DNA from 2 places in the Streptomyces sp. NPDC032161 genome. Region 1 is predicted to be linked to the other one. Evidence: riboswitches for the same ligand, from Rfam matches in the RefSeq annotation. Region 1 holds a riboswitch; the other holds the start of a gene.
What was found. Region 1 has a riboswitch for glycine ahead of gcvP (aminomethyl-transferring glycine dehydrogenase). Riboswitches for the same ligand answer to the same signal wherever they lie in the genome.

Region 1 (11,483 bases):
CCACCACCCTCAAGAAGGGTTCGACGGTCACCACGGCGCGCGATCACTCCCGCGGCGCCCGGGCGCTGAAGCGTGCGGTGATCTCGGCGCTCCAGGCCAGCGCCATCGACGTACGGGACCTGGAGAACGTACCGATGCCTGTCGCCCGCCAGCAGACCGCGCGGGGCAGCGCCGGCGGGATCATGATCCGTACGTCCCCCGGCGTGCCCGACTCGGTCGACATCATGTTCTTCGACGAGCGGGGCGCGGACCTGTCCCAGGCCCGGCAACGGAAACTGGACCGGGTCTACGCCCGTCAGGAATACCGTCGCGCCTTCCCCGGCGAGATCGGGGACCTGCACTTCCCGTCCAGTGTCTTCGACTCGTACACCGGATCCCTGCTGCGCAACGTGGACACCACGGGGATCGCGGCCGCCGGGCTGAAGGTCGTCGTCGACGCTTCCAACGGCAGCGCCGGGCTCGTCCTGCCCAGCCTGCTGGGGCGGCTCGGCGTGGACGCGCTGACCATCAACCCGGGCCTCGACGAATCGCGGCCCACCGAGTCCGCCGACACCCGGCGCGCCGGCCTGGTGCGACTGGGCGAGATCGTCTCCTCGGCCGGGGCCGCGTTCGGCGTGCGGTTCGACCCCGTCGGCGAACGGCTCTCCCTCGTCGACGAGAAGGGCAGGATCGTCGAGGACGACCGGGCACTCCTGGTGATGCTCGACCTCGTCGCGGCCGAGAGGCGCAGCGGGCGCGTGGCGCTGCCGGTGACCACCACGCGGGTCGCCGAACAGGTCGCGGCGTACCACGGGACACAGGTCGAATGGACGACGACATCGCCCGACGACCTGACCCGTGTGGGACGCGAGGAGGGCTCCATCTTCGGGGGAGACGGCCGCGGCGGCTTCATCGTTCCCGAGTTCAGCAGTGTCTTCGACGGTTCCGCGGCCTTCGTGAGACTGCTCGGGCTCGTCGCCAGGACCCAGCTCACGCTCAGCCAGATCGACGCCCGGATCCCGCGCGCCCACGTCCTGCGCCGCGATCTGGCCACGCCCTGGGCGGTCAAGGGCATGGTCATGAGGCGGGTCGTCGAGGCCGCCGGGGAGCGCAGCGTCGACACGACGGACGGCGTGCGGGTCGTCGAGGCCGACGGGCGATGGGTGATGGTGCTGCCCGACCCGGCCGAGGCCGTCACCCATCTGTGGGCCGAGGGGCCCGACGACGCCTCCGCACAGGCCCTGCTGGACGAGTGGGCGGGCGTCGTGGAGAGCGCAGGTCACTGAGGGGACCCACCGGTGTGCCCGGGGCGCTCCCGGGCACCGCAGGGCACTCCGGTGGGCCCATTCGGCGGTAGCGGCGGAGCCGTGCGACGATGTGCGGCATGTCGCAGCAGACCCCCGAACGGAGTACCCCCGCACGTCCGGACGCGTCCATGTCGCTGCTGACCAACGTGATGGACCACAGCCTGGACGACGGATACGCCGAGGCCTCGGCGCGTCGCAGGGCCGACGGGACCGCGGGCATGCCCCGCAGGCTCAGGTCGAAGCTCGGCCTCGCCGCCTGCCTGGTGCTCGCCGCTCTCGTCGTCACGCTCGGCGCCGCGCAGGCGCGTGTCTCGGCCCCGGTCCTCGCCAAGGAACGCGAGGAGCTCATCGATCGCATCGACGGCGAGACGAAGGCGGCCGACACCCTCGAGTCCCAGGTCGACGGACTCCGGGAAGACGTGGGCAGGCGCCAGCGCAAGGCGCTGGAGAAGCACGGCGGGGACCAGGGGGAGCTGGTGGCACTGCTCGCCGGGGCGACACCCGTGCGGGGGCCCGGTGTGAAGCTCGTGGTCGACGATGCGAGGGAAGCCGACGCGGGAGGCGGCGGCCCCCGGGAGAGCAGCAACTTCTCCGACACCGGGCGCGTCCGCGACCGGGACCTCCAGCGGGTCGTCAACGGCCTGTGGCAGTCCGGCGCCGAGGCGATCGCGATCAACGGGCAGCGCCTGACGGCCCTGTCGGCGATCCGCGCCGCCGGTGACGCCATACTGGTCGACAACAGACCGCTCGTGCCGCCGTACACGGTGCTGGCGGTGGGGGACGGGAAGCCGCTCGGTGCCGCGTTCAGGGACAGCGACGACGGCCAGTACCTGCAGGCGCTCAAGGACACCTTCGACATCCGGACCAGCATGTCCGTCCAGGAGAAGGTGAGCCTCCCGGTCGCCCCCAGCCTGATCGTACGAACAGCACAGCCTTACCGGGCCGCAGACACCGGCAGTGGTGCGGCAGACGCAGAGAAGGGCACATCGTGATCGCCGTACTGGGCCTCGTCTTGGGAGTCGTGGTCGGACTGTTGGTCCGGCCCGAGGTGCCGGCGGTGGTCGAGCCCTACCTTCCGATCGCCGTCGTCGCCGCTCTCGACGCCGTCTTCGGCGGGCTGCGGGCCATGCTGGACGGCATCTTCGTCGACAAGGTCTTCGTCGTCTCGTTCCTGTCGAACGTCGTGGTGGCCGCGCTGATCGTGTTCCTGGGTGACAAGCTGGGCGTCGGGGCCCAGCTCTCCACCGGCGTGGTGGTCGTGCTCGGGATCCGGATCTTCTCCAACGCCGCGGCCATCCGCCGGCACGTCTTCCGGGCCTGACGCCGATGAGCGACGCAGAGATCCCCGAGAACAGCGAACCGGCCGCCGAGCGGCCCGACGACACCACCCCGGAGCTCACGGGGCGTCAGCGGCTCATCGCCGGACTGTGGCCCCCGCGGGTGACGCGCGCCCAACTCGTCGTGGCGCTCCTGCTGTTCGTCCTCGGCCTGGGCCTGGCCATCCAGGTGCGTTCCACCAGCGACAACAGCGCGCTGCGCGGGGCCCGTCAGGAGGACCTCGTGCGCATCCTCGACGAGCTGGACGACCGCACGCAGCGCCTGGAGGACGAGAAGCAGGATCTCGAGGCCCAGCGCACGGAGCTGGAGAACAGCTCCGACCAGGCCGAGGAGGCCCGCAGACAGACCGTCGAGAAGGAACGGCAACTCGGTGTCCTCGCGGGTACCGTGGCCGCCCACGGGCCCGGGATCACCCTCACCGTCGACGACCCCGGCAACGGAGTGAAGGCGGACATGCTGCTCGACGCGCTCCAGGAGCTGCGCGCGGCGGGTGCCGAGGCGATCGAGGTGAACGGGGTCAGAGTGGTGGCCAACACGTACTTCTCGGGTGATGGCGGCAATGTCAAGGTCGACAGCCGTAAGATCACCGCACCGTATGTGTTCAAGGTGATCGGGAAGCCCCAGGACCTGGAACCCGCGCTCAACATCCCCGGCGGTGTGGTGCAGACACTGGAGAAGGAGCAGGCCACGGTGCATGTGGAACGGGTCGACGACATCGTCGTGGACGTCTTGCGACCGGCGCAGCGGCCTGACTACGCTCGGTCGTCATCCCCGTGAGGCCGCGGTACGGAAGGGTTGAGCGACACGGGCGGGAGGTTGCGGGGGGTCGCCGCACCGACATGGTGGTGCGTGGTGGAAACTGTCGAGTGGATACGGACGTTGTGAAGTTGTCCGGGTCGGCAGGTGTGTTCGTTCAGGGTTCGTCCTGCCCCACGGGCGGGTCTATTTCGGTCAAGGGGAATCGCCCGTGAAGTTGTTTGGGAAGTTGTTCGGCAAGAGCGCTCGCGACGAGGCTGCCCGTCATCGCGCACCTCGCCACGGCCAGGCGGACGAGGAGGGCTCGCAGCGCCCGCTCTTCCGCGATGAGACGTCCGGTCCGGGCAGCGGCGCCGCGGGCGCCTCCGGCGCGTCGTCCGTTGACCCCGCCGGTGCCGGCCGCATAGGTTTCGGGGCATCGTCGAACTCGGGTACGGGTGGAGGGCTCGCCCCGGGTCAGGAGGGTTCGTCCATGCCGGTCTGCACGAGGTGCGGTCACCGCAACACCGAGGACAGTCGCTTCTGTTCCCACTGCGGCGCGCCGCTGAGGGGCGGAATTCCCGAGCGTGCCTCGGAGACGACATCGACCATCTCCATCTCCGGCCTGGAGGCGTACGACGCGGAGACCACCGGGCAGACGGCCCTGCCGTCCCTCTCGCCCGAGGCGCAGGCCGCCGTCGAGGCCCTTCCGGTCGGATCGGCGCTCCTCGTGGTGCGGCGAGGTCCGAACTCCGGGAGCCGCTTCCTGCTGGACGGTGAGCTGACCACGGCCGGCCGCCACCCGCAGAGCGACATCTTCCTCGACGACGTGACCGTGTCGCGTCGGCACGTGGAATTCCGCCGGAACCCCGACGGCAGCTTCACGGTCAGTGACGTGGGCAGCCTCAACGGCACCTACGTCAACCGTGAGCCCATCGACTCCGTCGCGCTGTCGACCGGTGACGAAGTGCAGATCGGCAAGTACCGGCTGGTCTTCTACGCGAGCCAGCGGGGCATCTGACCCGTCAGGGAAGGTCCATGCTGAGAACACCGACAGGCGGTGCCGGTCACGGCACCGCCACGGCCGAAGACCGTCCGATGAGCATCGGCACGGTGCTCCTGCGGCTGCGGGACGAGTTTCCCGAGGTCACGATCTCCAAGATCCGCTTCCTGGAGGCCGAGGGACTCGTCGAACCGCAGCGGACCCCCTCCGGTTACCGCAAGTTCCGCGCGGCCGATGTGGAGCGCCTGGCACAGGTGCTCCGCATGCAGCGGGACCACTATCTCCCGCTGAAGGTCATCCGCGAGCATCTCGATGCGCTCGCCCGCGGCGAACGGCCCGCGCTGCCCACCGGCAGCCTGAAGGATCCGGTCGACGCGGGCGCGGACGCGCAGCCCTTCCGGGCGACGGCGCCCCGGATCGGCCGTGCGGAGCTGCTCGCGGCCGCCGAGGTCACCGAGAGCGACCTGGCCGAGTGGGAGTCGTACGGGCTGGTCACCCCCACCGCCGAGGGCGGCTACGACGCCGAGATGGTGACCGTGGCCAAGCTTGTGGCGGATCTGGGCCGATTCGGTCTGGAACCGCGTCACCTGCGCGCCATGCGGGCGGCGGCGGACCGCGAGGCCGGGCTCATCGAGCAGGTCGTCGCCCCCCTGCGCCGTCACCGGAATCCGCAGACCAGAGCCCACGCGGAGGCCACCGCGCGAGAACTCGCGGAGCTGTCCGTACGGCTCCATTCCGCCCTGGTGCAGACCGCTCTGCGGGTGCGCCTCCACTGATCGCGTCGCCGCCCCGACTACCCAAACCTGCCGAGCACGTCCTAGGGTTGCTGTGTGAACGAGCTCGACGTTGTGGGTGTCCGGGTGGAGATGCCCTCCAATCAACCGATCGTGCTCCTGCGTGAAGTGGGAGGCGACCGGTTCCTCCCCATCTGGATCGGTCCTGGTGAGGCGACCGCGATCGCGTTCGCCCAGCAAGGCATGGCTCCGGCCAGGCCCCTGACACACGACCTCTTCAAGGATGTGCTCCAGGCCGTCGGTCAGGAGCTGACCGAGGTCCGTATCACGGATCTGAGGGAGGGGGTCTTCTACGCGGAGCTGGTCTTCGCCAGCGGGGTCGAGGTGAGCGCACGCCCCTCCGACGCCATAGCCCTCGCCCTGCGGACGGGAACGCCGATCTACGGCAGCGACAGCGTGCTCGACGACGCGGGCATCGCCATTCCGGACGAGCAGGAGGACGAGGTGGAGAAGTTCCGCGAGTTCCTCGACCAGATCTCACCGGAGGATTTCGGCAGCAGCAGCCAGTAGCCGTCAGTCAGGAACCCGACCGCTCGTCCGCGGGGACGCCGACAGCGCATCCGACAAGCCTTTCCCGCTCGCACGGCAAGAGAAACCACCCTCAGGGTGATTATCACTCGGCGTGCCGAGTGTGGCGATCGTTGACGCACCCCGAGTGACTGCCTACCTTCGAGGTGGCAGGTCAAGGACGGAGGTCGGCGTGAGAAGCAGCGGCGACGGTACGGCAGTCGGTGGGCCGTATCCGCAGCAGGGGAGTACGGCCGGCCGCACCATCGGGCAATCGGTGAAACCGACTGTGGTGGCGGGGGGCGGAGTGACATCGGCCGACGACATCGGCTACAGGGGGCCGACGGCCTGCGCGGCCGCGGGGATCACCTATCGGCAGCTCGACTACTGGGCGCGCACGGGCCTGGTCGAGCCGAGCGTGCGCCCCGCGTACGGATCGGGCACGCAGCGGCTCTACAGCTTCCGGGACGTCGTCCTGCTGAAGATCGTCAAGCGCTTCCTGGACACGGGCGTCGCCCTCCAGAACATCCGCACCACGGTGCAGCACCTGCGGGCCCGGGGATTCCAGGACCTGGAGCGGATGACGCTGATGAGCGACGGGGCGACTGTCTACGAATGCTCCTCGCCCGACCAGGTCGTCGACCTGCTCCAGGGGGGCCAGGGGGTCTTCGGGATCGCCGTGGGCGTGGTGTGGCACGACGTCGACGCCGCCCTGTCGCAGCTGCACGGCGAGCGGGTGGACACCGGCGAGACGCTGATCGGGAACAACCCCACGGACGAACTGGCACGGCGGCGCAACCGCGCCGGATGACCGCGCCGGGGAACCGGGGCACGGCGATTGTCAGTGCCATGGGGCAGCATCGGAAGATGTGAGAGCCGCGCCCACCATCCTGCATCTCGACATGGATGCCTTCTACGCCTCCGCGGAGCAGGCGGCGAAGCCCAGCCTGCGCGGCAAACCGGTCGTGGTGGGTGGTCTGGGGCCGCGCGGAGTCGTCGCCACCGCTTCGTACGAGGCCCGGCGCTTCGGGGTGCACTCGGCGATGCCCATGGCGCAGGCGCGGCGCCTGGCGCCCAACGCGGCCTATCTGGTGCCGCGCTTCCATCTGTACCGGGCGGTCAGCGACCAGGTGATGGAGTTGCTGGGGCGGCTCTCCCCGCTGGTGGAGCCGCTCAGCCTGGACGAGGCGTTCGTCGACCTGGAAGCCGGCGGGGCAGCCGAGGACACGGCCTCCGCGCTGGCGGTCGGCAAGGAGCTGCGCGCGGTCATCGAGGCCGTCACCGGGCTCACCGGCTCGGTCGGGCTCGCGGGTTCCAAGATGTTGGCCAAGATCGCGTCGGAGGAGGCGAAACCGAACGGTCTGCGGCTCATCGAGCCGGGGACGGAACGGGCGCTGCTCGCGCCCAAGTCCGTGCGGATCCTGCCCGGCGTCGGGCCCGCGACGGCCGATCATCTGCGTCGGGCCGGGATGACGACGGTCGACGACCTGGCCGAGGCGGGGGAGGCGGAGCTCGTACGGCTGCTCGGCAAGGCGCACGGCGGCTCCTTGTACCGCATGGCCCTCGGGCACGACGACCGGCCCGTCGTCGCCGAACGCGACGCGAAGTCGGTGTCGGTCGAGGACACCTTCGACACGGACCTGCACGACCGGGTGCGGGTCAGGACGGAGGTGGAGCGGCTGGCCGACCGGTGCGTCCGGCGGCTGCGCGAGGCGGGGCGGTCCGGGCGCACGGTGGTGCTGAAGGTGCGGCGCTACGACTTCTCCACGCTCACGAGGTCCGAGACGCTGCGGGGGCCCACGGACGATCCCGCGGTGGTCCGGGAGGCCGCCGCGCGGCTCTTGGAGGCCGTCGACACCACCGGGGGCGTGCGGCTCCTGGGGGTGGGGGTCACGGGCCTCGCCGACTACACCCAGGAGGACCTGTTCGCCCAGGCCGCCGGTGATCGGGCCGCCGGGGCCACGGCCGAGACGGACGCCGACGAGGGGCGGGAGCCGGACCGCGTGGCGGCCGACGCGTCCGAGGAGGTGCCGGTGACCGCCGAACGGCTCGCGGCCAGGGGCTGGCCCGCGGGCCACGACGTCCACCACGACACATACGGTCACGGCTGGGTGCAGGGCAGCGGTCTCGGCCGGGTGACGGTCCGGTTCGAGGAACCCTGGTCGGCGCCCGGCCGGGTGCGCACGTTCCGGACCGACGACCCGGAGCTGCGGCCGACCGAGCCGATGCCACTGGTGCGCGATCCGGTGGACTACTCCTCCTGGCCGGCCAGCCTGCCGAAGTCCCTGTCCGGGGCGGTCCCCCCGGGCGAGGAGTCGAGGCCGTAGTGCCGGTAGAGCTGGAGCTCCTGTTCCGGCGAGAGGTGGCGGCCGACACCGAAGTCGGGCGCTTCCCTGATCAGGGCGCGGTCGAAGGGGACGCGGAGGGTGTCCTCCACGAATTCGCTGGGTTCCAGCGGGACGAACGCGTCCCGGCTGAAGAGTCCGGTGCGCACGGCCGCCCACTCGGGTACGCCGGTCGCGTCGTCGAGGTACACCTCGTCCACGGTTCCGATCTTGGTGCCCTTGCGGTCGAACGCCTTGCGGCCGATCAGGCTGCGCGGATCGATGTCGGTCTGCACGATCCCTCCCACTGGTCGCGGCTACTCCACAAGCACTACAGAAAGGCACAATCGGGGGGTTGGCCACTCGAGGGCTCCGTCACGAACCCCGCTGGTAGGCTGGTGGCGGCCGCTGACCCCGTGCGGGAGAGCCTCCGGAGCCGATCCGAAGGCGCCGAAGGAGCAAATCCTCCCCGGAATCTCTCAGGCCCCCGTACCGCACGGACGAGGTCACTCTGGAAAGCAGGGCGGGTCCCGTGCGGCCGAGTGCCGGTTCGGTTCCCTTCCTCACCGACGGTGAAAGCCGGTGTGCCGCAGGTGTGCCGGTGAAGCTCTCAGGTCGAGATGACAGAGGGGGAGGCCGTTCGGGCACCCGCGCCGCGGTGCCCCTTCGCAGGTCGTGACAGACCAGGAGGCCTCCACCATGACCCCCCGTCGCACTCCGCTCTCCCAGCTGGAGCAGGGCATTCCGTTCGAACAGCGCCACATCGGTCCCGATGCCGAGGCGCAGTCGAAGATGCTCGCCCAGGTCGGTTACGGATCGCTGGACGAGCTGACCGCGGCCGCGGTGCCCGATGTCATCAAGAGCGCCGAGGCGCTCGCCCTGCCGGGCGCCCGCACCGAGGCCGAGGTCCTGGCCGAGCTGCGCTCCCTGGCCGACCGCAATCAGGTGCTGGCCCCGATGATCGGGCTCGGTTACCACGGCACCTTCACCCCGCCGGTGATCCTCCGCAACGTCATGGAGAACCCCGCCTGGTACACGGCCTACACGCCGTACCAGCCGGAGATCTCGCAGGGCCGGCTGGAGGCGCTGCTCAACTTCCAGACCATGGTCGCCGACCTCACCGGGCTGCCCACCTCCGGCGCCTCCCTGCTCGACGAGGGCACGGCGGCCGCCGAGGCGATGGCGCTCTCGCGACGGGTCGGCAAGGTCAAGGAAGGCGTCTTCCTGGTCGACGCCGACGCCCTGCCGCAGACCATCGCGGTCGTCGAGACCCGCGCCGAACCGACCGGTGTGGAGGTCGTCGTCGCCGATCTCACCGACGGCATCCCCGCTGAGCTCGCCGAGCGGGGCGTCTTCGGCGTCCTGGTGCAGTACCCGGGCGCCTCCGGCGCGGTGCGGGACCCCCGGCGCGTCATCGAGCAGGCCCGTGAACTCGGTGCGATCGTCACCGTCGCCGCCGACCTGCTGGCCCTCACGCTGCTCACCTCGCCGGGCGAGCTGGGCGCCGACATCGCCGTCGGCACCACGCAGCGCTTCGGTGTCCCGATGGGATTCGGCGGACCGCACGCCGGCTACATGGCCGTGCGCGAGAAGTTCGCCCGCAGCCTGCCCGGGCGCCTCGTCGGCGTCTCCGTCGACGCGGACGGCAACAAGGCGTACCGGCTGGCCCTGCAGACCCGCGAGCAGCACATCCGCCGCGAGAAGGCCACCAGCAACATCTGCACCGCCCAGGTGCTGCTCGCCGTGATGGCCGGGATGTACGCCGTCTACCACGGCCCCGACGGGCTGCGGCTGATCGCCCGGCGCACCCACCGCTACGCGACGATCCTCGCCGCAGGCCTGCGCGCCGCCGGTGCCGAGATCGTGACCGAGAGCTACTTCGACACTCTCACCGTGCGAGTCCCGGGCGGGGCCGCCGACATCGTGGCCGCCGCCCGCGAGCGCGGGGTGAACCTGCGGCTCGTCGACGCCGACCTGGTCTCCGTGGCCTGCGACGAGACCACCACGCGTACGCAGATCGCCGCCGTCTGGGCCGCCTTCGGCGCCGAGGGCGACATCGACGCGCTGGACGCCGAAGCCGCCGACGCGCTGCCCGAGAACCTGCTGCGCGCCGACGAGTTCCTCACCCACCCGGTCTTCCACCAGCACCGTTCCGAGACGGCCATGCTGCGCTACCTGCGCGGGCTCGCCGACCGGGACTACGCCCTGGACCGTGGCATGATCCCGCTCGGCTCCTGCACCATGAAGCTGAACGCGACCACCGAGATGGAGCCGATCACCTGGCCCGAGTTCGGTGCGCTGCACCCCTTCGCCCCGGCCGAGCAGGCGCAGGGCTTCCTCACCCTCATCCGTGAGCTGGAGGAGCGCCTCGCCGAGGTCACCGGGTACGACAAGGTGTCCATCCAGCCGAACGCCGGCTCACAGGGCGAGTTCGCGGGCCTGCTGGCCGTGCGCGCCTACCACCGGGCCAACGGCGACGAGCAGCGGACCGTCTGTCTCATCCCGTCCTCCGCGCACGGCACCAACGCCGCCAGCGCGGTGATGGCCGGCATGAAGGTCGTCGTGGTGAAGACCGCCGACGACGGCGAGGTCGACGTCGAGGACCTGCGCGCCAAGATCGAGAAGCACCGCGACGAGCTCGCCGTGCTCATGATCACCTACCCGTCGACGCACGGTGTGTTCGAGGAGCATGTCGCGGACATCTGCGCCGAGGTGCACGACGCCGGTGGCCAGGTGTACGTGGACGGTGCCAACCTCAACGCCCTGGTCGGCCTCGCGAAGCCGGGCCGGTTCGGCGGTGACGTCTCGCACCTGAACCTGCACAAGACCTTCTGCATCCCGCACGGCGGCGGCGGCCCCGGTGTCGGCCCGGTCGGCGTGCGCGCGCACCTCGCGCCGTTCCTGCCCAACCACCCGCTGCAGCCCGCCGCGGGCCCCGCGACCGGGGTCGGACCGGTCTCGGCCGCGCCGTGGGGCTCGGCCGGCATCCTGCCCATCTCCTGGGCGTACGTCCGCCTGATGGGCGGGGAGGGGTTGAAGCACGCGACGCAGGTCGCCGTGCTCGCCGCCAACTACATCGCCAAGCGGCTCGAACCGCACTTCCCGATCCTCTACAGCGGCCCGGCGGGCCTGGTCGCCCACGAGTGCATCGTGGACCTCCGGCCGCTCACCAAGGCCACCGGCGTCAGCGTCGACGACGTCGCCAAGCGGTTGATCGACTACGGCTTCCACGCGCCGACCATGTCGTTCCCGGTCGCCGGAACGCTGATGATCGAGCCGACCGAGAGCGAGAACCTCGCGGAACTCGACCGCTTCTGCGACACGATGATCGCCATTCGCGGCGAGATCGAGAAGGTGGCCTCGGGGGAGTGGAGCGTGGACGACAGCCCGCTGCGCAACGCACCGCACACCGCCGCGGCGCTGGGCGGCGAGTGGAAGCACGGCTACAGCCGTGAGGAGGCCGTCTTCCCGGCGGGTGTCATGGCCGCCGACAAGT
Region 2 (11,483 bases), on a different contig from region 1:
GAAGGTTACGACCTGGGGGCGAGCGGGGTGGATCAGGGAGCTTCCTCGTACGGCCTCGACCGCGAGGGCGGAGGGAGCGGCGCGGCGTCGGCGAGCGACGACCACGCGGCGGGCGGAGTCGCGGGCGGGGCGAGCCCGCCCCCTGCCACTCCCCGCCCCGGTCGTCGCTGCCCGTCCCGGCGGCCGCCCGGCCCCGAGCCGCACCCGGTGAACGTGATCGGCTACCCGGGCCCGGGCCGCGCCCCCGTGAACGTGATGCGGTCCAGCAGCCCCGCCGCCTCCCGGTCCAGGAGCACGGCCGAGGCGCAGCCGGGCAGCAGCAGTCCCAGCTCGGTGTCCCGGAGCAGCCGGCCGACCGCCCTGCGGTGCCGGGCGAACGCGTACCCGGAGACGCCCCGGCCGCGTTCCCGCTGCCCCTCCCGCGCGGTCCGCGGCGTGACGTCGAGCAGGAGCAGGTGGAGGTCGTGGCCCCGGCGCCGCGCGTCACGGGCCAGCCAGCGGCGTACCCAGGCCTGCGTTCCGCAGTCGTGCACGACGGCGGACTCGCCGGAGCGCAGCGCCCGCCGCAGCCCCGCGTAGTGGGCGAGGCGGACGAGGGGGCGGTAGAGGGCGTACGGGAGCAGGCGCGGCATCATCCCCGCCCAGCGGTCCCGGGTGTCCTGCGAATCGATGGTGCGGACCGTGGCCGTCCGCCGGATGAGGGTGGATTTGCCGCTGCCGGGCAGCCCGGAGACCACCACCACGTCGCCCGCCGCGAAGCGCAGGCCGCGCGGGGCGTGCCCGCCGCGCCGCCGCAGGTCGCGCACGACCGGTGCGGGACGGCCGAGCGCCTCCCCGGCCGGGGCTCCGGCCTGTGCGGGCATCGCGCCGTGCGCGGCCCCCGCGGTCGTCGCGTACCGCCGTAACGTCATCGCCCTCCCCCTGTCGGATGTCCACCCATGGCCGAAGTGTAAAGAAGTGGTAATGCGGCACAACCGTCCACGCCGTTGAACTGCCCCGGGGACCGGGGCCCCACTCCGGCGCGATGCGTGCGATGATGGCCCGGCCAACTGCATAAAGGCCGTTTGAATCCGCGCGGGAGAGTTCCGGTCGTTGCATGGGCCGGGCGCCGAAGGAGCAAGTTCCTCCCTTGAATCTCTCAGGCCCCGTACCGCGTGGATGAGGCAGATCTGAAAAGCGGGCCGCCCGGCGGCTCCACCCAAGGTGCAAGCCGAACCGGACCCTTCGGGGGCTTTCGGCGAACCTCTCAGGTTCCGATGACAGATGGGGAGGGATCGTCCTCGCCGTCATGCCCCGGGAGCCACACCATGACCACCGCACCCCGCCATACAGCCCTCGATGCCCTGCACCGTTCGCTGGGCGCGACCATGACCGACTTCGCGGGCTGGGACATGCCGCTGCGCTACGCCAGCGAGCGCGACGAGCACAACGCGGTCCGTACCGCGGCCGGTCTCTTCGACCTGTCGCACATGGGCGAGATCACCGTCACCGGCCCCGAGGCCGCGGACTTCCTGAACTTCGCGCTGGTCGGCAACATCGGCACCGTCGCCGTCGGCCGCGCCCGCTACACGATGATCTGCGCCGAGGACGGCGGCATCCTCGACGACCTGATCGTCTACCGGCTCGGCGAGGCCGAGTACATGGTCGTCGCCAACGCGGGCAACGCCCAGATCGTGCTGGACGCGCTCACCGCCCGGGCCGGGGGCTTCGACACCGAGGTGCGCGACGACCGCGACGCGTACGCGCTGCTCGCCGTCCAGGGGCCCGCCTCCGTCGCCATCCTTTCCTCGGTCACCGACGCCGACCTGGACGGCCTGAAGTACTACGCCGGGCTTCCGGGCACGGTCGCCGGTGTCCCCGCGCTGATCGCCCGTACCGGCTACACCGGCGAGGACGGCTTCGAGCTGTTCGTCGCGCCCGAGCACGCCGAGGGGCTGTGGAAGGCCCTCACCGAGGCGGGTGCCCCGCACGGCCTGGTCCCCTGCGGGCTCTCCTGCCGCGACACGCTGCGCCTGGAGGCGGGCATGCCGCTCTACGGCCATGAGCTGACCACCGCGCTGACCCCGTTCGACGCCGGTCTCGGCCGGGTCGTGAAGTTCGAGAAGGAGGGCGACTTCGTCGGCCGCGAGGCCCTGGAGGCCGCCGCCGGGCGCGCCGAGACCGCCCCGCCCCGCAAGCTCGTCGGGCTGGTCGCCGCGGGCCGCCGGGTGCCGCGCGCCGGCTACTCCGTGGTCGTCGGCGGCGAGGTCGTCGGCGAGGTGACCTCGGGCGCCCCGTCGCCCACCCTCGGCAAGCCGATCGCCATCGCGTACGTGGACGCCGCGTACGCCACGCCCGGCACCGAGGGCGTCGGGGTGGACATCCGGGGCAACCACGAGCCGTACGAGGTCGTGGCGCTGCCGTTCTACAAGCGCCGGAAGTGACGCCCGGCCGGGGCTCCGGAAGAGGTGCCGGCGCCGCGTCCGGCACCCGAGTGCCCCGAAAGTGACGCAATCGCGTCTCATACCGTAAGACCACCGTTCATCAGCACTCCCCCGCGTACAGGAGAATTCAGGTCATGAGCAACCCCCAGCAGCTGCGTTACAGCAAGGAGCACGAGTGGCTGTCGACCGCCGAGGACGGTGTCGCCACGGTCGGCATCACCGAGTTCGCCGCCAACGCGCTCGGTGACGTCGTCTACGCACAGCTCCCCGCGGTCGGCGACACGGTGACCGCGGGCGAGACCTGCGGCGAGCTGGAGTCGACCAAGTCGGTGAGCGACCTCTACTCGCCGGTGACCGGCGAGGTCACCGCCGCGAACCAGGACGTCGTGGACGACCCCTCGCTGGTGAACTCCGCTCCCTTCGAAGGCGGCTGGCTGTTCAAGGTACGTGTCGCGGAGGAGCCGAAGGACCTGCTCTCCGCCGACGAGTACACCGAGTTCTCCGGCAACTGAGACCCCAAGGGACCACTTGATGTCGCTTCTCAACTCCTCCCTCCACGAGCTGGACCCGGACGTCGCCGCCGCCGTCGACGCCGAGCTCCGCCGCCAGCAGTCCACCCTCGAGATGATCGCGTCGGAGAACTTCGCTCCGGTCGCGGTGATGGAGGCCCAGGGCTCCGTCCTCACCAACAAGTACGCCGAGGGCTACCCGGGCCGCCGCTACTACGGCGGCTGCGAGCACGTCGACGTCGTCGAGCAGATCGCCATCGACCGGATCAAGGCCCTGTTCGGCGCCGAGGCCGCGAACGTCCAGCCGCACTCGGGAGCGCAGGCCAACGCCGCCGCGATGTTCGCGCTGCTGAAGCCGGGCGACACGATCATGGGTCTGAACCTGGCCCACGGCGGTCACCTGACCCACGGCATGAAGATCAACTTCTCCGGCAAGCTCTACAACGTGGTCCCGTACCACGTGGGCGAAGACGGCCTCGTGGACATGGCCGAGGTCGAGCGCCTGGCCAAGGAGGCCAAGCCGAAACTGATCGTCGCCGGCTGGTCCGCCTACCCCCGTCAGCTGGACTTCCCCGCCTTCCGCCGGATCGCGGACGAGGTCGGCGCGTACCTGATGGTCGACATGGCGCACTTCGCCGGGCTGGTGGCGGCGGGCCTGCACCCCAACCCGGTGCCGCACGCCCATGTCGTCACGACCACCACGCACAAGACCCTCGGCGGTCCGCGCGGCGGCGTCATCCTGTCGACGCAGGAGCTGGCCAAGAAGATCAACTCGGCGGTCTTCCCGGGTCAGCAGGGCGGTCCGCTGGAGCACGTGATCGCGGCCAAGGCGGTCTCGTTCAAGGTCGCGGCGACCGAGGAGTTCAAGGAGCGCCAGCAGCGCACGCTGGAGGGTGCCCGCATCCTCGCCGAACGCCTGGTCCAGCCGGACGTCACCGAGGCCGGTGTCTCCGTGCTGTCCGGCGGCACGGACGTCCACCTGGTCCTCGTCGACCTGCGCGACTCCGAGCTGGACGGCCAGCAGGCCGAGGACCGGCTGCACGAGATCGGCATCACCGTCAACCGGAACGCCGTCCCGAACGACCCGCGGCCGCCGATGGTCACCTCGGGGCTGCGGATCGGCACGCCCGCCCTGGCCACCCGCGGTTTCGGCGCCGAGGACTTCACCGAGGTGGCGGAGATCATCGCCGCCGCGCTGAAGCCGTCGTACGACGCCGACGCCCTGAAGGCCCGTGTCGTCGCGCTGGCCGAGAAGTTCCCGCTGTACCCCGGCCTGTCGTAGGCCGGGCTCGGGCCGTACCGGAACAGTCCGGAACACGGTCCGCGGCTCTCGGGCGGGGCACCGCGCACACTGGGACAGTGTGCGCGGTGCCCCATCCCTTGTCCCCTGCTCTCCGGGCCGACCGGCCCGTACGCATCACCCGGCAGACAACGGCGTCTACCAACCCTGAGGAGTATCCGTGGCCATCTCGGTCTTCGACCTGTTCTCGATCGGCATCGGCCCGTCCAGCTCCCATACGGTCGGCCCGATGCGCGCCGCCCGTATGTTCGCGCGCCGGCTGAAGAACGAGGGGCTGATCGCCCACACCGCCTCGGTACGCGCGGAGCTGTACGGCTCGCTCGGCGCGACCGGCCACGGCCACGGCACCCCCAAGGCCGTCCTGCTCGGCCTGGAGGGCGAGTCGCCCCGCACGGTCGACGTGGAGACCGCCGACGAGCGGGTCGCGCACATCCGCGCCACCGGCCGGATCGATCTGCTCGGCATGCACGAGATCGACTTCGACGCCGACGAGCAGCTGGTCCTGCACCGCCGCAAGGCCCTCCCCTACCACGCCAACGGCATGACGATCCTCGCCTTCGACCGCGACGGCGCGACACTGCTGGAGAAGACGTACTACTCGGTCGGCGGCGGCTTCGTCGTGGACGAGGACGCGGTCGGCGCGGACCGGATCGTCCTCGACGACACCGTGCTGAAGCACCCCTTCCGCACCGGCGACGAACTGCTGCGGCTCTCCCGTGAGACCGGCCTGTCCATCTCCTCGCTGATGCTGGAGAACGAGAAGGCGTGGCGCACCGAGGACGAGATCCGCTCGGGTCTGCTCGACATCTGGCGCGTCATGCAGGCGTGCGTCGCACGCGGCATGTCCCGCGAGGGCATCCTGCCCGGCGGCCTCAAGGTCCGCCGCCGCGCCGCGACCACCGCCCGCCAGCTGCGCGCCGAGGGCGACCCGCAGGCCCACGCGATGGAGTGGATCACCCTCTACGCGATGGCGGTCAACGAGGAGAACGCCGCGGGCGGCCGGGTCGTCACCGCGCCCACCAACGGCGCCGCCGGGATCATCCCGGCCGTGCTGCACTACTACATGAACTTCGCGGCCGGCGGCGCCACCGAGGCGGAGAAGGAGGACGGCGTCGTCCGCTTCCTGCTCGCCGCCGGGGCCATCGGCATGCTGTTCAAGGAGAACGCCTCCATCTCCGGCGCCGAGGTCGGCTGCCAGGGCGAGGTCGGCTCCGCCTGCTCCATGGCCGCGGGCGCCCTCGCCGAGGTCCTCGGCGGCACCCCCGAGCAGGTCGAGAACGCCGCCGAGATCGGCATGGAGCACAATCTCGGCCTGACCTGCGACCCGGTCGGCGGCCTCGTGCAGATCCCGTGCATCGAACGCAACGGCATGGCCGCGGTCAAGGCCGTCACGGCGGCGAAGATGGCGCTGCGTGGCGACGGCAGCCACAAGGTCTCCCTGGACAAGGTCATCAAGACCATGAAGGAGACCGGCGCGGACATGAGCGTGAAGTACAAGGAGACGGCCCGGGGCGGGCTCGCGGTGAACATCATCGAGTGCTGAGGGGACGGGTGGCCTCGTGCCCGGTGGCAACTGGGCCGAGGGCATCCGTGTCGTCAGCGGCTCCGTCGCCCGGATCGAGGCCCGCGCTCCTCAGCCCTCCCCGGCGGCCGTCCCCGCCCTGGGGCCCAGGCCCGGCCCCGGGCCCCAGGCCGCGAGGAGGGCCGCCGCCGAGCGGGCCAGGGGGTCGTCGCCGTGGCCGAGGCATTCGGCGGCGCGCAGGACGTCCGTCAGGACGGCCGGGTCGTGGGCCCGGACGGTGAGGGCGAGCAGGGGGCCGAGGCACGCCGCCCATTCCGCCCGTGCGGCGGGCGGGGCGGTCCGGGCCGCGTCGGCCGCGTCTCGGGCCCAGTGCCGGATCTCCTCGGGGTGTGCGCGGGGCAGCGGGAATCCGGTGGATTCCGAGGGGCCCGCAGGACCCGGCGCCTCAGCCGGCTTTCGCGCGGCGGCGGCGAGGGCCGAGGCGAGCGTGGTGTGGTAGCAGGTGCCGAAGAGGTACGCGGCGGCTGTGTCCCCCGCCAGTCCGGCCAGGATCTCGGGGCGGTGCACCGGACCGGGTACGGCACCGTCCGGGCGCTGGGCGGCGGCCAGCGCGTTCCAGCCGGCCCGCCGCCACTGCCCCGGGACGATCCTCGCAGCGGGAACGGCAACGGTGCATGGGTCCGGCCCCGGCACCGGACCGGGCCGGGAATCCGGCGTGCGCCCCTGGCCCCCGTCGAGGGCCGCGTCGCACAGCAGCAGTTCCGCCAGGAGGTCCAGGCTCCCCCGGGCGAGGTGGACACCGAGCAGCATCCGCACGGTCTCGCGCACCCGCGCCACCGTCTCGCCCCCGCAGGGCAGGCGGTGGCGCCGGCCGAAGTCCGTCGCGTAGAGGAGGACATGGGTGAGCGCGTAGGTCTCGTCGCCCGTCAGCCGGAGGACGTCCGCTCCCCGGGCGGCGATGCTCTCCCGGTAGAGCGGGCCGGGGCCGGGCAGCCGGTCGGGGGCCACGAAACCGCCGCGATCGACGAAGTAGCGCAGCTCGATCCTGGAGAGGACCGGCTTGTACGGCCGGCAGTGGCCACCCGCGTCCGCGGTGAGCAGTGCCTGGCAGGACGCGCGCAGCACGGGCTGCGGACGGCCGAGGAGTTCCAGGAGCGCGGTCAGGTTGAGGTGGTACGGGAAGAACGCGTCGCCGCGGCGCAGACCGCGTCCGAACTCCGGCTCGTGGACGATCTCCTCCGCCAGGTCGAGGGCCCGGGAGGACAGGGGCGCGGTGACGGGCACGATGCCCGAGCGGTCCAGCACCCGTACCAGTCCGAGCAGTTCGAGGAGCGGACCGGGCCGGAAGGGGCGGCGGGGCAGGAACTCCTCCCAGCGCCCCGGAGCGAACCAGTCCAGCTGCGCCTCGATCCATTCCAGCGCCCCCGCCAGCACCCGACGGGCGGCTTCCTCCTCGGCCAGGAACAGATCGCCCACGTGCCCGGCGTGCGCGGGGAGCGCGGGCCAGTGCGCCTCGTCGGCCGCGCCGTTCACCGCCCGCTCCGCAGCCGCAGCACCGTCATGGCGACCGCCAGGATCGCGGCGAGAGCACCCAGGTCCGCCCAGCGCGGCAGCAGACCACCGCTGCCGAGCAGGGTCTGCCGGGCCAGGTCGACGGCGTACGTCATGGGGTTGACGTGCATGATCCAGCCGAGCCAGGCCGGGACGTCCTGCGGGCTGAAGACCGAACCGGAAAGGAACAGCATGGGGAACATGGCGAGTTGGACGGTGGCCTGGAGCGTCTGCACGCGGGTGATGACGGTGGCCAGACAGAGGCCGATGACGCTGAACACGGTGGCGGCCAGCGCGTAGCAGCCGAGCGCGGCGGCGAACCGGCCCGCCGTCAGGTCCACGCACATCAGCGGGGCGAAGGCGAGCATCACCGTGCTCTGTGCCGTCACCGTCCCCGCGCCGGCGACGACCTTCCCCAACGGCAGGCAGACCGGGGGCACCGGTGCGACGAGGAGTTCGCGCAGCACCCCGTACTCGCGGTCCCAGGCGTACGTCTGACCGGAGGCGACCCCGATCGACACGACCTGGATGGCGATGATGCCGGGGAAGACGTAGGCGCTGAACGGTACGTCACGGACCGAACCGATCATTCCGTCGAAGCCGACGGCGTAGACCAGGACGAAGAAGAAGATCTGGGTGCCCTGACTGATCAGCACACCCGGCCGTTTGGCCTGCCGCAGCAGATCGCGGTGGGCGATGACCCCGACGGCGCGCAGCGCCACCCGCAGCCTGCCGTCGTCGTCCGCGGGGCCGGGCGGGGCGCACGCCGGAGCGGGAGCGGGGGCGTTCGTCGCGGTCATGGCGTGACCGCCTCCTCCGGGCGCTGGGGCGACTCGCCCGGCCCGGCCGTCGTACCCTCTGCGGCCGCCGCGTCCTCGCCGGCCACCGCCAGGTAGACGTCGTTCATGGACGGGTGGTGCACGGAGACCGCCAGAACCGGGACGTCCAGCGCCCGCACCACCTCCGCGATCCGGGCCTCGGGGTCGGGGCAGTGCACCGCGACCCCGCCGGGTTCGATCAGCGGCTCGAAACCGGCCGCGCGCAACTGCCGTGCGGCGGCCTCGTCGTCCGCGCAGCCGACCACGAGGCGGGACGACTCCAGGCCGCCCTTGAGCCGGTCGACGCTGCCCTGCCGCACGACCCGGCCGCGGCGCAGGATGACGATCTCGTCGGCGTACTCCGCCTCGTCCATGTAGTGCGTCGCGTACAGGACGGTGACCCCCAACTCGTCGCGCAGGCGCAGCAGATCGGACCAGACGGTGGCGCGGGCGGTGGGATCGAGGCCGTTGGTGGGCTCGTCCAGGACGATCAGCCCGGGCCGGTGCAGCAGCGCGCGGGCGATCTCGACGCGTCTGGCCAGTCCGCCGGAGAGCTCCTCGACCGGCTGTCGGCGGCGGCGGGCGAGGCCGAACAGGTCCAGCAGCAGGCTGATCCGGGCCCGGGCGTCGGCTCGTTTCATGCCGTACAGCCGGGCATGGAACCACAGATTCCGTTCGACGGAGAGTTCCTTGTCCAGGGTGCGTTCCTGGAAGACGAGCCCGAGGCGGCGCCGCGCGGCCGTCGGTGAGTCGCGGACGTCGTGGCCGAAGACGCGGACCGTGCCCGCGTCGGGCCGGGCGGCCGTCGAGACGACCCCCAACAGGCTCGACTTCCCCGCGCCGTTGGGGCCGAGCAGGGCGGTGACACGGCCCGGCGGCGAGCTGATCGACACCCCATGCACGGCGGTCACCCTGCCGTGGCGTACGACGAGATCGGTGATCTCGAAGGCCGGTGTCACGGCCTCGTGGCGCGTCGTCGGCGGCCGGGCGGTCATGCCAGCCCCAGCGTGCGGTCCCACGGCAGCGGCCCGTCGCCGACGGGCAGCAGCGCGAGGGCGACGCCCGCCGCGCCCTCCAGCATGCCCGCGGTGTCGACGGCGCGGTGGGGTACGGGCGAACGGGCGGCGGCCGGGAAGCGCATGAGGTGGCGGAACGCGAAGGGCGCGCTCTCGTCGACGAGTTCCAGCACCTTGCCGGTCAGACGTCGGCGTCCGGCACGCAGATCGGGATCGCCGGTCGCCTCGGCGATCCGGGCCACGACACGCAGCAGGCCCGCGTACCCGTGGCAGACGGTGGGCCCCTCGATCGCCCACCGCGACTCGTCGCGGCGCAGCGCGGCCCGCAGCGCGTCGACGGCGGCGGTACGCCAGTCGGGCCGGTCCAGGGCGGTACCGGCCCGGAACAGCGCGGCGGCGACGCCGGGGGTGCCGTAGCACCATGCCGTGCGGGTGAACAGCTGTCGCGGGCGGTGCGGCGCGATCTCCTCGTCCCAGCCCGCGCGGGCGGGCCAGTACGGGCCGGAGTCGTCGCTCAGCGTCCAGCCCAGCAGCCACTCGGCGACGCGCCGGACGGCGTCGCACAGCTCCGGGGTGCCGTGTCCGGCTTCGTACGCGGTGCTGAGCACGGCGAGCGGTCCGGCGATGCCGTGCGCCATGCCGAGGTTGAAGTCCCCGCGCGGGTACGTCTCGCGGTCCCGGGCGCCGATCTGGAGACCGGCGGGCACCCACCAGCCGGGGACCCGGTGGCCGTCGGCACGGACCGGCGCGGTGAGGTCGACGAGGTGGCGCAGGGACGCGGCGAGCGCCGCTTCGACGGCGGAGCCGTTCTCGGCCGGGTCGGCGACCGCGTCCAGGAGCAGTCTGGTCGTCCCCGACACCCCGTTGATCAGGTCGTACGCGGCCCAGTCGACACCGGGGCCGCTCTCCCGCGCGCGGGCGCGGAAGACCCGCAGCCGTTCGGTCTGGTCCTCGGCCACCCGGGCGGCGAGCCCCCGCCGCAGCGAGCGGTAGTGGCCCTCGGGCCCCGCGCAGGTCTGCGCGGCGGCGAGCAGCGCGGCCGGTCCCGAGAACAGGCCCCGGCTCGGCGCGGTCGCCATGGCGCGCCCGGCGGCCACGAGATGACGGTGGGCGACCTGTCGCCGGGCTTCGTCGGTGCGGGCCAGTTCGCCGTGGAGGAGGGCGGTGCCCGGCAGTCCGTTGGCGAGTGTCAGGGGCCCCCACATGACGGCGTCGTAGACGGGGTCGCGGTTGTCGTCCCGCGAGGCGACCGCTGCGACGTGCTCCGGGTCGGCGAGCCGCTCGGCGACGAGACCGACGACCGCGTCGACGTCGAGGGCCGGGGGGCCTCCCGGGGCGGCGGGGGCCGGGTCCGAAGCGGCACGGGAGGGTGGGTCGGGGCGGGTGCTGGTGGAACTCACTGCTGGTGCCTCCGGCGGTTGGCGTGGTCCTGGACGGCGCCGCGGGCGATGCCGAGCACGGTCGTCTCGCGGGCGCCGGAACCGCCGAACAGGCGGTTGCACACCATGTGCAGCAGACTTCCGACGACCCGTCCCTCGGGCGTCTCCCCCGCCGCCCGCACGCACGCGGCGAGCCGTCCCACCGCCCGGTCGCGCGGGCGCAGCGCGTCGAGGACACGGGCGCCGGCCGGGTCGCGCGCGAGGGCGGGCCAGCCGCCGTAGGGGTCGACGAGTTCGCGCCAGCGCGCGCTCCGGGCGCGGAAGGCCCCGGGGAGGTCGCGGCGCGAACCGGTCATGGAAAGCCAGGTCGCGGCGGCGTCGTCGCCGTACCCCTCGGCTGCCTTCGGGCCGCCGGGCACGGGCGTCCCGAACGCGTGGGCCAGCGCGGCGCAGGAGAGGACGGCGAGATCGTCGACGTCGTAGCCGTTCGTGGGGTCCTTGGCCACGCGCAGCAGCGCGACGGCGGCCTCGCTGTCGTACCGGAACACGTCCTCGGCCGGGCGCCGGGCGGCGGGGCCGCCGTAGCGCTCGGTCTCCGGGTCGTACTGGTCGAGGCTGTGGCCGCGCACCACCCCGTCCCGCTGCCAGGTCCGCAGCAGCGCGCCGAGCGCCGGGGCGGCCGTGCCCCACAGGGCCTCGGGACATGGCCCGTGCAGCCGCAGCCGCAGGTGGTGGCCGTGGTCGTCGGTGTACCGGACGAAGAACCAGCGGTCGGCTCCGTGCCGCCCGGCCAGCTCGACCAGCGCGGGCACGTGCTCGCGCAGCAGATCGTCCTGGGCGCGGGCCGATCCGCGCAGCTTGAGGTAGAGCCATTCGCCGCCGAGTCCGTGGACCGTGCGCGGAGTACGGGGCGCGTACGAGGTGCGGAGGGCGGACGAGGGGCGGGGCGGGCCGGGGGTGGGCCG

Region 2: it holds a riboswitch for glycine, as region 1 does, so the genes downstream of both, gcvT (glycine cleavage system aminomethyltransferase GcvT) here and gcvP (aminomethyl-transferring glycine dehydrogenase) in region 1, are expected to answer to the same signal.

What each region holds. Positions count from the first base shown of each region.
Region 1 covers NZ_JBEZVN010000026.1:2,167-13,649, forward strand. The annotation lists gene AB0E67_RS28300 (mannose-1-phosphate guanyltransferase) at 1-1,265, shown strand, start outside; gene AB0E67_RS28305 (DUF881 domain-containing protein) at 1,415-2,278, shown strand; gene AB0E67_RS28310 (small basic family protein) at 2,275-2,607, shown strand; gene AB0E67_RS28315 (DUF881 domain-containing protein) at 2,613-3,401, shown strand; gene AB0E67_RS28320 (FHA domain-containing protein) at 3,592-4,380, shown strand; gene AB0E67_RS28325 (MerR family transcriptional regulator) at 4,398-5,138, shown strand; gene AB0E67_RS28330 (bifunctional nuclease family protein) at 5,193-5,666, shown strand; gene AB0E67_RS28335 (MerR family transcriptional regulator) at 5,857-6,474, shown strand; gene AB0E67_RS28340 (DNA polymerase IV) at 6,533-7,990, shown strand; gene AB0E67_RS28345 (PRC-barrel domain-containing protein) at 7,915-8,283, opposite strand; glycine riboswitch at 8,397-8,492, shown strand; gene gcvP (aminomethyl-transferring glycine dehydrogenase) at 8,687-11,483, shown strand, end outside.
Region 2 covers NZ_JBEZVN010000001.1:292,489-303,971, forward strand. The annotation lists gene AB0E67_RS01220 (AAA family ATPase) at 222-911, opposite strand; glycine riboswitch at 1,066-1,163, shown strand; gene gcvT (glycine cleavage system aminomethyltransferase GcvT) at 1,308-2,423, shown strand; gene gcvH (glycine cleavage system protein GcvH) at 2,558-2,935, shown strand; gene glyA (serine hydroxymethyltransferase) at 2,955-4,214, shown strand; gene AB0E67_RS01240 (L-serine ammonia-lyase) at 4,393-5,775, shown strand; gene AB0E67_RS01245 (hypothetical protein) at 5,866-7,287, opposite strand; gene AB0E67_RS01250 (ABC transporter permease) at 7,284-8,105, opposite strand; gene AB0E67_RS01255 (ABC transporter ATP-binding protein) at 8,102-9,118, opposite strand; gene AB0E67_RS01260 (lanthionine synthetase C family protein) at 9,115-10,539, opposite strand; gene AB0E67_RS01265 (thiopeptide-type bacteriocin biosynthesis protein) at 10,536-11,483, opposite strand, start outside.